Methylomagnum ishizawai: one gene and its partner. The protein of the gene in region 1 interacts with the protein of each later gene in a pairwise test. Links are inferred from orthologs where the notes say so. Each region holds a gene or a part of one and is shown on either strand. Other genes may lie near its edges.

Region 1 (7,560 bases):
CCCGCCGGATTGCGCCGGTTGATATCGATCCCGGCCTCCAACAACACGGCGATGGTCTTGACATCGTCGCTATAGCACGCCGCCCACAGGGCGTCGTTGCCATAGGCGTCGGCGCGACGGAGATCGGCCCCGGCCTCGACCAAGCCCCGGACGATATCCGCCAAACCGCGCTGGCACGCCTTGATCAAGGGCGGGGTGCCGCAGGGCAAGGGATGGTTGGCGTCGCCGGGATCGCCGCCCTGTTCCAACAACCATTCCGCCACCGGATTGAGCTTGACCACGGCGGGACCGCGCGGCGGGCGCTCGATGGCCTGCCCCGCCGTCTGCCAGGCATAAAAACCACCCTCCAGGCTGTACACCTCGCTGAATCCGCGATTCTCCAGTAAACGGGCGCAATCCAAGCTGTTATTGCCCCGGTAGCAATAGATCAACAAGGGCATATCGCGCCGGAATTTCTTGACCGTGGACTGTAGGGTCGACAGGGTCACGGGGATGGCACCGGGGATGCGGGCGTCGTTGTAGGCGGCGGCATCGCGCACGTCGAGGATCACCGGGGATTTCTCGCGGACCAGCACGGAGGCCGCCGCTATGGAAATTTGCTGAATCATGGTTCGACCGAACTACCTTGTCTATGAATCGCCGCCCTTCCCGACCGGGGAGCGGCGTCAACACCACGCACCCACGGCAACCGTGGGAACCCAAGAAAACACGTTATGGCCGTGGGGTTTGCAAACATCCTGCCAAGCTCCGGAAAGCGCGTATCCAAGGAACGCCACGCATTCTTCCAGGCCGGCGGTAGGGTTTCCAGGCCGGGGCGGTGGGAAATCCGAACCATGAACAAGCACGGAGCCGGATTAGGGCGGGATAACGCCCGTGAATGGTGCATCGACGCCGCCCGGTGCCGAGGCAAAGCGCGAGAATGCGCGGCGGGAATCGGGAAGAGGGTTTGGGAGATACAGGCGTGGGATCGGGCCGACACCCAAGCGGAGCCTGGGTGCCGGCGGACCTTCAGGGCAGGGTGCTGGTCACGGTGCGGGCCGCCCCGGCGTCGCGGGCGTTGCCGTCATAGATAGCCTTCAGCTGGTCGAGCTGGGCGGTGGACAAGGTGATCGGCGTCGCCAGCACGTACCAATTCACCCCTTCGGTGCAAGGCGGCGTGGTCAGCGAGCCGCCATAGGTATAGAAGGACTGCCGGTCCACCGCGGCCGGCAACAGCGCCATCGGATTCAAGGCGGGACCGGAGGCGCTGCCGGACGTGGCCGGCATGGACTTCAATATCTTGCCGATGGTCCTGTTTTCGGCCCCCTCGTCGAGGAAGACGCCCACCACCGCCATCTTGCCGTCCTGGCGGATATGCACGAAATGCAATTCCGCCGCGTGGACCACACCGTCGACCTTATGCTCGCTGGGCGCGTGGAAATGGAATTGCAACAAAGGATATTCGTCCTTGCCGATCCTCAAAACACCCGGATAATCGGTCGCCATCTTGACCTGGGCGGCATGGCCGTTGTTGAGATAGGTGGGCTGGAGCGCACTGGCGTAGACCAGCCTGAGCGCGTTGAAGGCGTCGGGATGGACCAGCTTGGCGGCGCTGATATCGATCGGCGACTGGCTGCCACCGATGTCGCATACGGCATAAGGATAAAGATGCGCCCCGGTGGCGAGCGGGTCTTCGCTCGGGATATCGCCCCAATGGGCTTGCTCGTCGTAGGTCCAATGCGGCATGTCGGCCGCCAGGGCCAGGGGAGTGGATGCCACGCCGCATATGGCGGCGAGCAGGGAAGCGCGGAGCTGATTTTTCATCGTCATAGGATAAGCCTGCGATTTTTATTGGAATTATCGGAACGGTGGGCGCGGGTCCGTCAGCAGGTGTGTTCCCTGCAATAATCGGCCAGGCTCTGCGGAGGAGGCGGTGGCGGCGGGGTGGTGGCCGGGGTGGCGGTGGTGGTAGTAGTGGTGGTCTGGGGCGGGGGGTGCCGGATTGTTCCGCCGCGACGGCCGCGCCGACGGCGAGGAAACCCAGGATCAAGGACAACGGTTTGATGGACATGGTGTGTTCCCTTTCGGTGAAATCGGTGTCAAGAGTCCGGCGGCGAGTCTGTGTACCGGACGACCGTTCTCAAGCGTAGATCAAATCCACGATAAATCCGAATTTCCGTGAAAAAATTCACGGACGGAAACGCGCCGATAGGGTAGCCCGCAGGGCCAGGCCGGGCGGCCGGCAAGACGGGAAATTCCGGGACGGGCGGCGCGGCACCGGATTTCGGCATTCCCGCCGAAATCAAGATCGCCCCGGCTTATCTGGATTGGTACCGCGCCGCCGCGCCCTGCCGCTTCTGCCACAACTCCACCTCGAAAATGAACTTCTGCAACTGGGTCTCCATCCCCCGGCCCAGGCTGCGGAAGGCACAGCCCACCCGCTGGGCCTGGGGCCGGTCGGGGCGGGCCTGGAGGATTTTGTTGCGGATTTCGAGGTTCACGGGAATATCGGGCTGGCTGGGCAGCACGAGTTTGCAGCCCTCCAGGAGATGGCCGACATCCAGGCCGGCACCGATGCGGGCGCCCTTGTCGGACAGGGCCAACCCGGAGAGGCTGAGATCGTACACGCCGAATTCCACCGCGCCGCCCTCCAGCCCGACCCGGCATTTGACCGGCATCGCCAGCGGGATCGCCACCCGGTAGAACTCGCGCTGTTGATGCCAGAACAAGGACTGCGGCAGCGGCGCGGCGAATACCGGCTCGCCCCGCCAAGTGGTCTCGGTCAAGCCCTCCACCAAGAACTGGCTCCGCACGCCATCCACCTGGGCCATGAACACCACGGGCCGGGCCTTGGCAAACTGGCGGTTCACGGCCTCGCTGGACCCCATATCGAATACGATCCAGCCCCGCTCCGGCAATATCTCGACGATGGCCGTCACCAGGTTGGCCTTGGAGTCTGGATGGTGGGCGGTCACCAAGCACCTTTTGCGCTGCATCAGCCTGAGTTTTTCGAGGATTTCGCCTTGGCCGCGCAGGGTATAGCCGACGTGGTCATCTATGGATTCGGTATGCATGGGTGCGATCCCGGGCCTGATTTATGGTGATGGCTGGATTCTACAAGCTAAACGGTTCCCTGTCCCACTCCTCGCAATAGTGACAATTAACACCGCATAAATTGACATGATAAAGCCATTATGAACCGTCTACCGCTCAAGCATGCCCCTCCAAATAGGACAGTTCCGCAGGCGTATTGAGATTGGCGAACACTTCGGGATGGTCGGAAAAATCAACCAGGACCGGGTGATGCCGGTACAGCCAGGCCTGGACCTTGCGCTGTCCCCCGGCGAGATAGGCTGCGAGGTCGTCCGCCAAGCCCCGCTCCGCCAGCAGGAACACCGGATGCAGGCGCTCACCATCGTGGGCCGCGCACAAGGGAGCGCCCGTGGCCTCGCGTTGAATCGGCAAACGCGCCAACAACGGCCCGGTGACGAACGGGCAATCACAGGGCACCGTCAATACGTAGGGGGTATCCGCCGCCCGCATCGCGCCCAGCAAGCCGGCCAGGGGACCGTCGAAGCCCCCGTCCGGGTCGGCGATCACGCGATGGCCGAAGCGGGCGTAAAGCTCCGGGTTGCGGTTGGCGCTGACCAGGACGCGGCCCGCCACCTGTTCCAACGCCTCCACGGCATAGCCCGCCAAGGGCCGCCCCCGGAACGGCAACAAGCCCTTGTCCGCGCCGCCCATGCGTCGGCCCCGGCCCCCGGCCAGCACCACGCCGGTTATCTTTGCCCGGTCGAAAACCATGGTGATACCCTAATCCCAACCCTATGCCCAGCGACCTGCCATGTCCAGGATTCCCAGCGCGATTTTCGCATCCACCATCCTCCTGCTGCCAGCCTGCGCCACGACCCGGCCCGACCCCGAACCGGGCTACTACCACGCCGAGACCGTCAAGCCCTACGCCGATGTGCTGGCCGAGTTGGAACTCGCCATCACCGAGCGCAATTTCCGCATCACCGGCCATAACAAGATCGGCAGCGTGATCCGCGCGCGCGAACACATCGCCTTCCCCGATTACGACACGATCCAATTCTGCAACCTGAGCCTGGCCCGGCGGATGTTGGAACTCGAACCGGCAGCGGTGGCCTACATGCCCTGCAACGTGTCGGTGCGCTCGGAACGGGGCCGGGTCCATATCACCACCCATCTGCTGCCCACCGACTCGGCCAATCCCCGGATGGGCGAGTTCGCCCGCGACATGAACCGGCAGCTTAGGGAAATCGTGGATTTCGCCGCCGAGCCGTGAAGCTTCCGTAACATTGCATAGGACCGGCCCGCCCCCTATCATTCCGCCGGTTTTCCGCCCCACCACCCGAAAGCACAGCAATGAACCGAACCGTCCGCACCGCTTGGGCCTTGTCCGCCCTGTTGGCCGCCGCCACCGCCGCCGCCGCTCCCCGAAACCCGACCCCGAAACCCGCCGCCCCGGCCAAGGAAGCCGCCGCGCCGGTCAACGATTTCCCGACCCAGGCGCGGGTCGAATACGTCATGCAATGCATGGCGGAACGTGGCGGGCAGAACCTCGACAACCTATACCACTGCGTCTGCGCGGTGGACAAAATCGCCGGCCGCTTGAATTACCAGGATTATTCCGAGGCGCTGACCTTCACCTATCTGTTCGACACCCCCGGCGAAAAGGGCGGCGAATTCCGCGATCCGCCGAAATCGAAGGAATTGCGCGACCGGCTGAAGGCGGCGAAGAAAGAGGCTGAAGGGTGTTTCCCGGTGTTGCCGGGAGCCGCTGGAGCCGAAAAGACGCCGTAAAAACCGCCGGCCTTGGAACGCGGCCCGGCCACGGCTCCAAGGGCCATCGGCGGTTCAACCAAAGGCATTCAAGATCGAAGTCCGGTGCTTCTCCAGGTCGATGCCGAAATCCTCGGCCCGATGTACGGTCTTGATCTTGTAGGGCCGGCCCTTGTCGTCCACATCCTTGAGCGCCATATCGACCAGGCTTTCCTTGCAGGACACGCCCGCCGCGTTGCGCACCACCATGATCTGCGGCCTGAGGCGCTGCTTGGGATTGGCTTGCAGGACGATGGCGATCTCGCCGGTGCTGAGTTCCACCACGGTGCCCGGCGGATAAGCCCCCATACAAGCCACGAAGCCCGCCGTCAACGATTGGTCGAGCTGGCGGCCGGTCGACATCTGGTTCAGGAGGCGGATGGCGTCGAGATGGTTATAAGCCGGCCGGAACGGGCGCTGGCTGACCAGGGCGTCGTAGCGGTCGGCCACCGCCACGATCTTGCAATTCAGGTTGAGCTGGTGGTCCTGTAGGCCGCGCGGATAACCGCTACCGTCCATATGCTCGTGGTGCCCGTAGGCCACATCGACCGTCCCGCTGAACACATTCCGCCCCGACATCAGGATGTTCCGTCCCTGCTCGGCGTGGTTGCGCACCACGGTCACTTCCTCGGGCGCGAGCTTGCCCCGTTTGTTCAGAATCGCCGCCGGGATCGCGACCTTGCCGATATCATGCAACAGGCCGCAGGTGCCGAGGTTCTCCAATTGCTTGGCGTCCAAGCCCATGTAATGGCCCAGCACCACCGAAAAGGTGCAGACATTGAAGGCGTGCTGGGAAATCAGCATGTCGGTATCGCGCATCCGCGCCACGAACAGCATCGACTCGGGGTTGCGGATGACATTGGACACGCACTCGGCGACCGCCGACTTGGCCACCAAGACATCCACGCTCTTGCCGAACCGCACCTCGTCGACAAAGTTCTTAACCAGTTGGGTGGTCTGGCGGCGGGCGTTTTCGGCCACCTCGACCTCCTTCTCGTAGGCGCTGACCGCTTCCCGGCTCATGTAGGAGCGCGGCGGGGGCGCGGCGTCCAGCGAGATTTCGACCCGGCGGGTGCGCAGCAGGTCGATGTAGACGTATTCGCAATGGCGGGCCACCACCTCGATATCGTCCTCGGACCTGATCTCGAAACCTTGGAACAGGAATGGCGTTTCCAGCCATGGCCTGTCGAGTTCGCAAACGAACATGCCGGGACGCAACTCGCCCACACGCAATTTGACTTTCTCGATGTAATCGACTTTCCGGGGGGGTTGATCCATAGTTCGCGCTCCGCTGGTCGGTGCCCATGGGCCGAAGCGAACACCGCGCCGGGTCTGCCCCGCCATCGGGGAATGGCGGAGCGGGCGGCCTTCGTCACGGCCCAGGAGACGGTCTCGTTATTTCGTAACCGTTAGCGATGCGATATACCGCATCGGAATAATGCCTTTGGTGCGTCACAGCAATATGGCGACGCCGTTGCCAAGGCCAAGCAATCCCATACAAAAACGGGGAGCGACCACGGCACGGCTCCCCCTGCCGGTACAGCCTAAGGGCGGAGGCCACAGGATTCAAGCCTTTAGAGGATTTGCCGGTACCACGCCATGACGGCCTCGATCCTGGCATCCCAACCATGCCTGGACTCCACCCTGACCCGCCCGGCCTTGCCGCGCAAACGCCAGACCTCGGGCGCGTTCATGATATCGATCAAGGCCCAGGTCAGGCGTTCGACCACCGAACGCTGGCCGGTGGCCGGAATCAGCAAACCCACCTCGGCATCGACGATATCCGCCGCTATCCCACAATCCAGGGCGATGACGGGCCGCGCCGCCGCCATGGCCCAAAGCAGGGCCGATCCCTGGGTTTCCCGCACCGCCGGCAGGCAGAACACATGGGCGCGGGCCAGTTCCGCCGCGACACCGTCCTCGTCCAAAGCCCCCTTGAAACGCACGCAGGCCGAGATTTCCAAGGCTTCGGCCTCCGCCCGCAACGCCTCCGCCTGATCGCCCTCGCCGACCACGACCAGTTCCACCGGACTGCGGGCGCCGACCCTGGCGATGGCCGCGAGCAACATCGGGATGCCCTGGTCCGGTACCAAAGGACCGACGAACAACACCCGCAACGCCTGGGTGGCCGAAGGCGGTTCCGGCCAGGGTCCGGCGCGGAACCGGTCTTGATCGACGCCGTCCTCCAGCAAAAGGCGGCAGCGTTCCCGGCAGGCGGCGGGGAGTCCCGCCAGGGTGGACGGGTTGGCCGCGAGGATCAGGCTGGCATGGCGGGTGGTCCCGAGTGCCCAGTCGAACCAGCCGCCCAGGGGGGCCGCGCTACGGACCGGACGCGGGTCTTGCAGGGCGATTTCGGGGAAGGCCTCCGGCACCGGCACAGCGCCGTTCCAAGGGCCGAGCGCCACGGGCAGGCCCAGCCGGTGCAGGCGGGTGCAGGACAAGGGCGCGGCAGGGGTGAATTGGTGCGCCAAGTCCCACACCGCCCCGGCCATGCGGCGGCGGCGCAGGACGCCGAGCGCGGCACTGTCGTAGAGTTGCCATTCCAAGGGCGACAGCGCATCGCCGCCTTCATGCTTGAACAGCCCCTCCACCAAGCGGCGGACCCAGTCCGGCACCCAATCGGTGTCGATATAGATCACCGAGGAATCCGGCAAGGGGGCGCCGGCTGCTTCCAAGGCCGGGCGGTTGCGGCGGTGGGTGACCAAGGTCACGGGGCATTGTGCCGAAATACGCCGGTAC
Region 2 (5,960 bases), 1.2 Mb from region 1 along the record:
GGTCGCCAGCCCCAACCCGGACTGGAACGGCGACCGGCCCGACCCCGGCACCAGCCGCGCCCCCTACCGCCTCTACAACATCGGCAACAACCAGCCGGTGGAATTGATGCGCTTCATCGAGGTGTTGGAGGATTGCCTAGGCATCAAGGCCGAGAAGAACTTCCTGCCCATGCAAGATGGGGACGTCCCGGCCACCTACGCCGATGTGGACGATTTGGCGCGGGATGTGGGCTACGCGCCCGCCACGCCCATCGAAACCGGCATCGCCCGCTTCGTGGCTTGGTACAAGGATTATTACGGGCATCACTGAATTGTAGGGTGGGCACGTATTCCGTACCCACCGCGATCCCCACCCTCTCGCCACCCGCCATCCAACCCAATGCGCTTCCCCAACGCCCTGGTGCCCCTGCTCGGCTTCGCCGCCCCCAGCGGCACCGGCAAAACCACCCTCCTGAAACAACTGATCCCGCTGCTCAAGGCGCATGGCCTGCGCGTCGGGCTCATCAAGCACAGCCACCACGCTTTCGAGATCGACCATCCCGGCAAGGACAGCCACACGCTCAGGATGGCCGGGGCCAGTCCGGTCATGCTCAGCGCCTCGCACCGCCGGGCCATCATCACCGAACACCCGGAACCCCAGGAACCCCGCCTGGACGGCGAATTGGCCTATTTCGACCAGGCCGGACTGGACCTGATCCTAGTGGAAGGCTTCAAATGGGAAGCCTTCCCCAAGATCGAACTGCACCGGCCCGCCCTAGGCCAGCCGCCGCTGTTCCCGCACGACGGCCACATCATCGCCGTGGCGACCGACGCCGAACCCCACCCCAAGCCCACGGTCCCCTGCTTGGATATCAACGATCCCGGACAGATACTCCGCTTCATCCTGGAAGACTTCCTTGGCCACCGACACCCCTGATTTTTGCGCCGAACCCAGGACGCTGACCCTGGAATCCGCCCTGGAACACCTCATCGCCCGTATCGATCCCATCACGGAATCCGAAACGGTCGCGCTGAAACCCGCCAGGGGCCGCATCCTCGCCCTGGCCCCGGCCTCGCCGCTGGACCTGCCGCCCTTCGCCAATTCGGCCATGGACGGCTACGCCCTGCGGGCGGAGGACAGCGGCCCCCAGGCCGCGCTCGCCGTCATCGGCACCGCCTGGGCGGGCCAGCCGTTCACGGGCGCGGTCGGGCCAGGCCAATGCGTCCGCATCTTCACCGGCGCGGTCCTGCCGGAAGGGGCCGACGCCGTGGTCATGCAGGAATATGTCATCCGCGTGGACGAAACCATCCGCCTCGCCGCCGCCATGAAACCGGGCGCGAATATCCGCCCCCAGGGCGGCGAAATCCAAGCCGGGCAAGCCTTGCTGCCCCAGGGCAAACGCCTGGAAGCCGCCGACCTGGGCTTGCTGGCCGCCGCCGGACTGGCCGAAGTCCCGGTGCTACGGCGGATCAAGGTCGCCATCCTCTCGACCGGCGACGAACTGCGCCCGGTCGGGGAAACCCTGGCCCCCGGCCAAATCCACGACAGCAACCGCTACCTGCTCGACGCCTTGCTGGCCGAACTCGGCGCGGACATCCTGGATTTCGGCACCGTCGCGGACGACCCGGAAGCACTGCGGCGGGTTTTGCTGGCGGCCGCCGCCCAGGCCGACGCCATCGTCAGCACCGGCGGGGCATCGGTGGGCGAGGCCGATTTCGTGGTCGAGGTCTTGCGCGACATCGGCCAGTTCGAATTCTGGAAAGTCGCCATCAAACCCGGCAAGCCCTTCGCCTATGGCCGTATCGGCGCGGCACATTGCTTCGGCCTGCCCGGCAACCCGGTGGCGGTCGCGGTGACATTCCGGCAATTGGTGCGACCGGCGCTAACACGGCTGCAGGGCGAACCGCCCCGCCCGCCCCTACGCCTCCCCGCCCGCTGCGAAACCCGCTTGCGCAAAAAACCGGGCCGCATGGAATTCCAGCGCGGCCGCTACCGGCGCGGGCCGGACGGGACATTCATCGTGGCGGCGGGCGCGGGCCAGGGCAGCGACCGGCTGTCTTCCCTCAGCCTGGCCAATTGCTATATCGTCCTGCCCGCCGACAATACCGGAGTCGAACCGGGCGGCGGCGTCGAAATCGAACCCTTCGACGCCTTCCTCTAAAGCCAAGGAAGCTGACACCAGAGAACCTCAACACCAAGGAGCCATCCATGCAAGCACATCAAGGCGTATTAGTCACCGGCGGGGCCGGCTATATCGGCAGCCATGTCGTCAAGCAACTGGGGGAAAGGGGCGAGCGCATCGTCGTCCTCGACAATCTTTCGACCGGCTTCCGCCAAGCCGTGCTGTACGGCGAGTTGATCGAAGGCGACACCGGCGACACTGAACTGGTCCGCCGCATCCTCAAGGACTACCAAATCGGGGCGATCCTGCATTTCGCCGCCCACACCATCGTGCCGGAATCGGTCGCCGACCCTTTGAAATATTACGGCAACAACACCTGTAAGACCCGCAACCTGCTGCAATGCGCCGCCGAGGCCGGGGTCGCGCATTTCATCTTTTCCTCGACCGCCGCCACCTACGGCATTCCCGACACCGCGGTTTGTGCCGAAACCGCGCCCACCGCCCCCATCAACCCCTATGGCGGCTCCAAGCTGATGAGCGAGACGATGCTGCGCGACCTGTCCGCCGCCACTCCGCTCAAGCATGTGATCCTGCGCTATTTCAATGTGGCGGGCTCCGACCCCGAGGGCCGCATCGGCCAATCCACCCGCAACGCCACCCTGCTCATCAAGGTCGCGGCGGAAGTGGCGGTGGGCAAGCGCGACAAACTCCGGGTGTTCGGCACCGACTATCCGACCCCGGACGGGACCGGCGTGCGCGACTATATCCATGTCAGCGACCTGGCCGATGCCCATATCCGCGCCCTGGACCATCTCAGGGGCGGCGGGGCTTCGGCTACGCTGAACTGCGGCTACGGCCACGGCTACAGCGTGCGGGAAGTGATCGACGCCGTGAACCGGGTCCACGGCAGCCCCATCGCAGTGGAAGAACAACCACGGCGGGCGGGCGATCCGCCGCAACTGGTGGCGGCGGTGAATAAAATCCACGCCACCTTCGCTTGGCGTCCGCGCTACGACGACCTCGATTTCATCGTCAAGACTTCGCTGGATTGGGAAAAGAAGCTGCTGACGCAGCCTTGGGGGGAATGAAGTCCGTTCCATAGCCGACGGAATCCGGGAACCCCCGGATTCCGCGCAACGCCCAGGACCACGCCGCTGCCGCCACGCTTGAGCTTGCCCGGAGGGTTTTCCATAATCGGACCCGATTGCAACCCTCACGCAAGGCAGCGCCATGAACCCCGCCTCCGTACCCGTCCTTTGCCTAGCGCTCGGCGCGGCCCTGTCCCCCGCCGTCCATTCCCTGCCGTCCAAGGCCGAACTCGGCAGGCAACTCTTCTTCGACGCCAACCTCTCGGAACCCGCCGGGCAAGCCTGCGCCGATTGCCACGACCCGTTCCGTGGCTTCAGCGACCAGGACCGCGGTTCGCCCACTTCCGCCGGGGCTGTACCGGGCCGGGCCGGCCCGCGCAACGCTTTGACCGCGATGTATGCCGATTACAGTCCGGCGTTCCATTTCGACGCCAGGGCGGGCCTGTATTACGGCGGACTGTTCTGGGATGGCCGGGCCGCCAGCCTGGAAGCACAAACCAAGGGTCCGCTCCTGAACCCCCTGGAAATGAACAACCCCGACATCGCCACGTTGATCGGCAAGGTCCGCGCGGCCCCCTACGCGCCCTTGTTCGCCCAGGTGTTCGGCCCCGACGCACTGGACGACCCGGCCACGGCCTACGACCATCTGGCGGCGGCCATCGCCGAATTCGAGCGCGGCCCCAAGCTCAACCGCTTTGCCTCGAAATACGACGCCTATCTGGCCGGGCGGGTCAAACTGACCCGGCAGGAGGCCCAGGGCTTGGCCTTGTTCGAGGCACCGGAAAAAGGCGGCTGCGCTTCCTGCCATCTGAGCCGGTCCGCTCCCGACGCTGCGCCGCCCTTGTTCACCGACTTCAGCTACCACAACATCGGCGTGCCCAAGAACCCCAACAACCCGTTCTACGCCCTGCCCCCGGAATTCAATCCAGAGGGTGCGGCGTTCGTGGACCTGGGGCTGGGTGGAGTGCTGGACCAGCCGACGGAATACGGTAAATTCAAGGTGCCCACCCTGCGCAATCTCGCCCGGACCGCGCCCTATATGCACAACGGTTATTTCAGGACTTTGCGCGGCGTGGTGGATTTCTACAACAGCCGGGACCGCAAGCCCGCCTGCCCCAAGCCCCTGCTCGGGGAAAGCGCCGCCCTGCGCCGGGGTTGCTGGCCGGTCCCGGAAACCAGCGCCAACCTGAACACCGCCCAAGTCGGCCACCTGGGGCTGCGCGACACCGAAATCGACGCCATCGTCGCCTTCCTGCTGACCCTGACCGACGGCTACCAGCCCTGACCCGTCCGGTTTGGGTCCGTGGAAAGCTCCCGGAGTCCGAAGCTAGCTTTGGACTCCGGCCACAACCCCGGATCGCCTCCCAGGCCGGGTCCAGCTTGATATTCCCACCAACCACCACCATTTTCAGGGCTATCTATTCCAACCTCCCAACGGCAGGCAGCCATGCAGTTCAAGGATTATTACCAGACCCTCGGGGTGGCGCGGACGGCCACGGCAGCCGACATCAAAAAAGCCTTCCGCAAGCTGGCCCGCAAATACCACCCGGACGTTTCCAAGGAAAAGGACGCCGAACAGCGCATGCAGGAACTGAACGAAGCCTACACGGTGCTATCCGATCCCGAAAAACGCGCCGCCTACGACCAAGTCGGGCGCGGCTACCAACCGGGCCAGGATTTCCGGCCGCCGCCGGACTGGGACGCCGGTTTCGAATTCGCGGGCCAGGGGTCCGGGCCGGGCGAGGCGGCGGATTTCAGCGACTTCTTCTCCGAATTATTCGGGCGCAGGAGCCGTAGCGGCGGCGGTTTCGGCAAACGCGGCGACGGCTTCCGGGCGGCGGGCGCGGACCATCACTCCAAGGTGATGCTGGACCTGGAAGACGCCTTCCGCGGCGCGACCCGGCGGGTTTCTCTGCGGGCGCCGCGCTTGGACGGCCAGGGCCATCTGGTCATGGATAACCGCGACCTGACCGTGAAGATTCCCAAGGGCATCCGCGCCGGACAAACCATCCGCCTGGCGGGCCAGGGCGCGCCCGGCAGCGGCGGCGCGGCGGCGGGGGATTTGCTGTTGGAAGTGCATTTCCAGCCCCATCCCCGGTTCCGGGTGGCGGGCGGGGATTTGCACCTCGATTTGCCGGTCGCGCCCTGGGAAGCGGCGCTGGGCGCGGTGATCGCGGTGGAGATGCCGGACGGTCCCTTGAAAGTCCGCATCCCGGCGGGGGCGCAGAGCGGCCAAGTCCTGCGCGTGCGCGGCAAGGGCATTCCCAGCCAGCCGCCGGGCGATTTGCTGATCGCCATCCGGGTGGTGCTACCGCCCGCCGACAGCCCCAAGGCGCGGGAGCTTTACGAGCGGATGGCCCGCGAACTCGCCTTCGATCCACGCCAGCACGGGAGCCACGACCATGCGTGAGAACGACATCCTGATCGGCAGCCTGATGGAGGAAACCTGGCTGACCCTGGAACAAGTGGCGGCCGCCTGCCGGGTCGAACCGGACTGGCTGGTGCGCCATATCGAGGAAGGTTTATTTCCCGGTAGCCGGGGCACGGCGGGGATTTGGCGGTTTTCCAGCGCCCAGTTGCGCCGGGCGCGGCGGATGCGGCAAGTGGAGCGCGATTTCGACGCCGTGCCGGAACTGGCGGCCCTGGTCGCCGATATGCTGGAAGAATTGGATGAACTCCGGGCGCGGCTGGACCGCGCCCGCCCACGTTGAGGGGAAAACCGATGAACGACAAACTGCATTTGGTCTGCCCGCACTGCCACGCGGTGAAC

What was found. The genes of interacting proteins can lie anywhere in the genome.
Region 2: the proteins of mobA (region 1) and moeA interact in binary tests that used the Escherichia coli proteins (3 or more experiments, as listed by UniProt). The link is inferred for Methylomagnum ishizawai from one-to-one orthologs.

The regions. Positions count from the first base shown.
Region 1 is NZ_FXAM01000001.1:2,674,326-2,681,885, forward strand. Bases 1,987-4,719 are described here. They hold mobA (molybdenum cofactor guanylyltransferase MobA), read right to left. Parts: upstream 3,784-4,719; coding sequence 3,190-3,783; downstream 1,987-3,189. Other genes in these bases: B9N93_RS11870 (flagellar brake protein), read right to left, coding at 2,298-3,053; B9N93_RS11880 (DUF302 domain-containing protein), read left to right, coding at 3,824-4,285; B9N93_RS11885 (hypothetical protein), read left to right, coding at 4,366-4,719. Outside these bases: B9N93_RS11860 (ankyrin repeat domain-containing protein), read right to left, coding at 1-608; B9N93_RS11865 (carbonic anhydrase), read right to left, coding at 1,009-1,809; more of B9N93_RS11885, read left to right, coding at 4,720-4,803; B9N93_RS11890 (HD-GYP domain-containing protein), read right to left, coding at 4,858-6,099; B9N93_RS11895 (glycosyltransferase), read right to left, coding at 6,396-7,560. UniProt on the Escherichia coli protein: Transfers a GMP moiety from GTP to Mo-molybdopterin (Mo-MPT) cofactor (Moco or molybdenum cofactor) to form Mo-molybdopterin guanine dinucleotide (Mo-MGD) cofactor.
Region 2 is NZ_FXAM01000001.1:3,904,165-3,910,124, forward strand. The notes cover bases 26-3,018. They hold moeA (molybdopterin molybdotransferase MoeA), read left to right. Parts: upstream 26-896; coding sequence 897-2,141; downstream 2,142-3,018. Other genes in these bases: B9N93_RS17430 (NAD-dependent epimerase), read left to right, coding at 26-310; mobB (molybdopterin-guanine dinucleotide biosynthesis protein B), read left to right, coding at 380-916; galE (UDP-glucose 4-epimerase GalE), read left to right, coding at 2,189-3,018. In the rest of the region: more of B9N93_RS17430, read left to right, coding at 1-25; more of galE, read left to right, coding at 3,019-3,190; B9N93_RS17450 (cytochrome-c peroxidase), read left to right, coding at 3,333-4,475; B9N93_RS17455 (DnaJ C-terminal domain-containing protein), read left to right, coding at 4,638-5,600; B9N93_RS17460 (chaperone modulator CbpM), read left to right, coding at 5,593-5,901; thioredoxin TrxC, read left to right, coding at 5,913-5,960. UniProt on the Escherichia coli protein: Catalyzes the insertion of molybdate into adenylated molybdopterin with the concomitant release of AMP.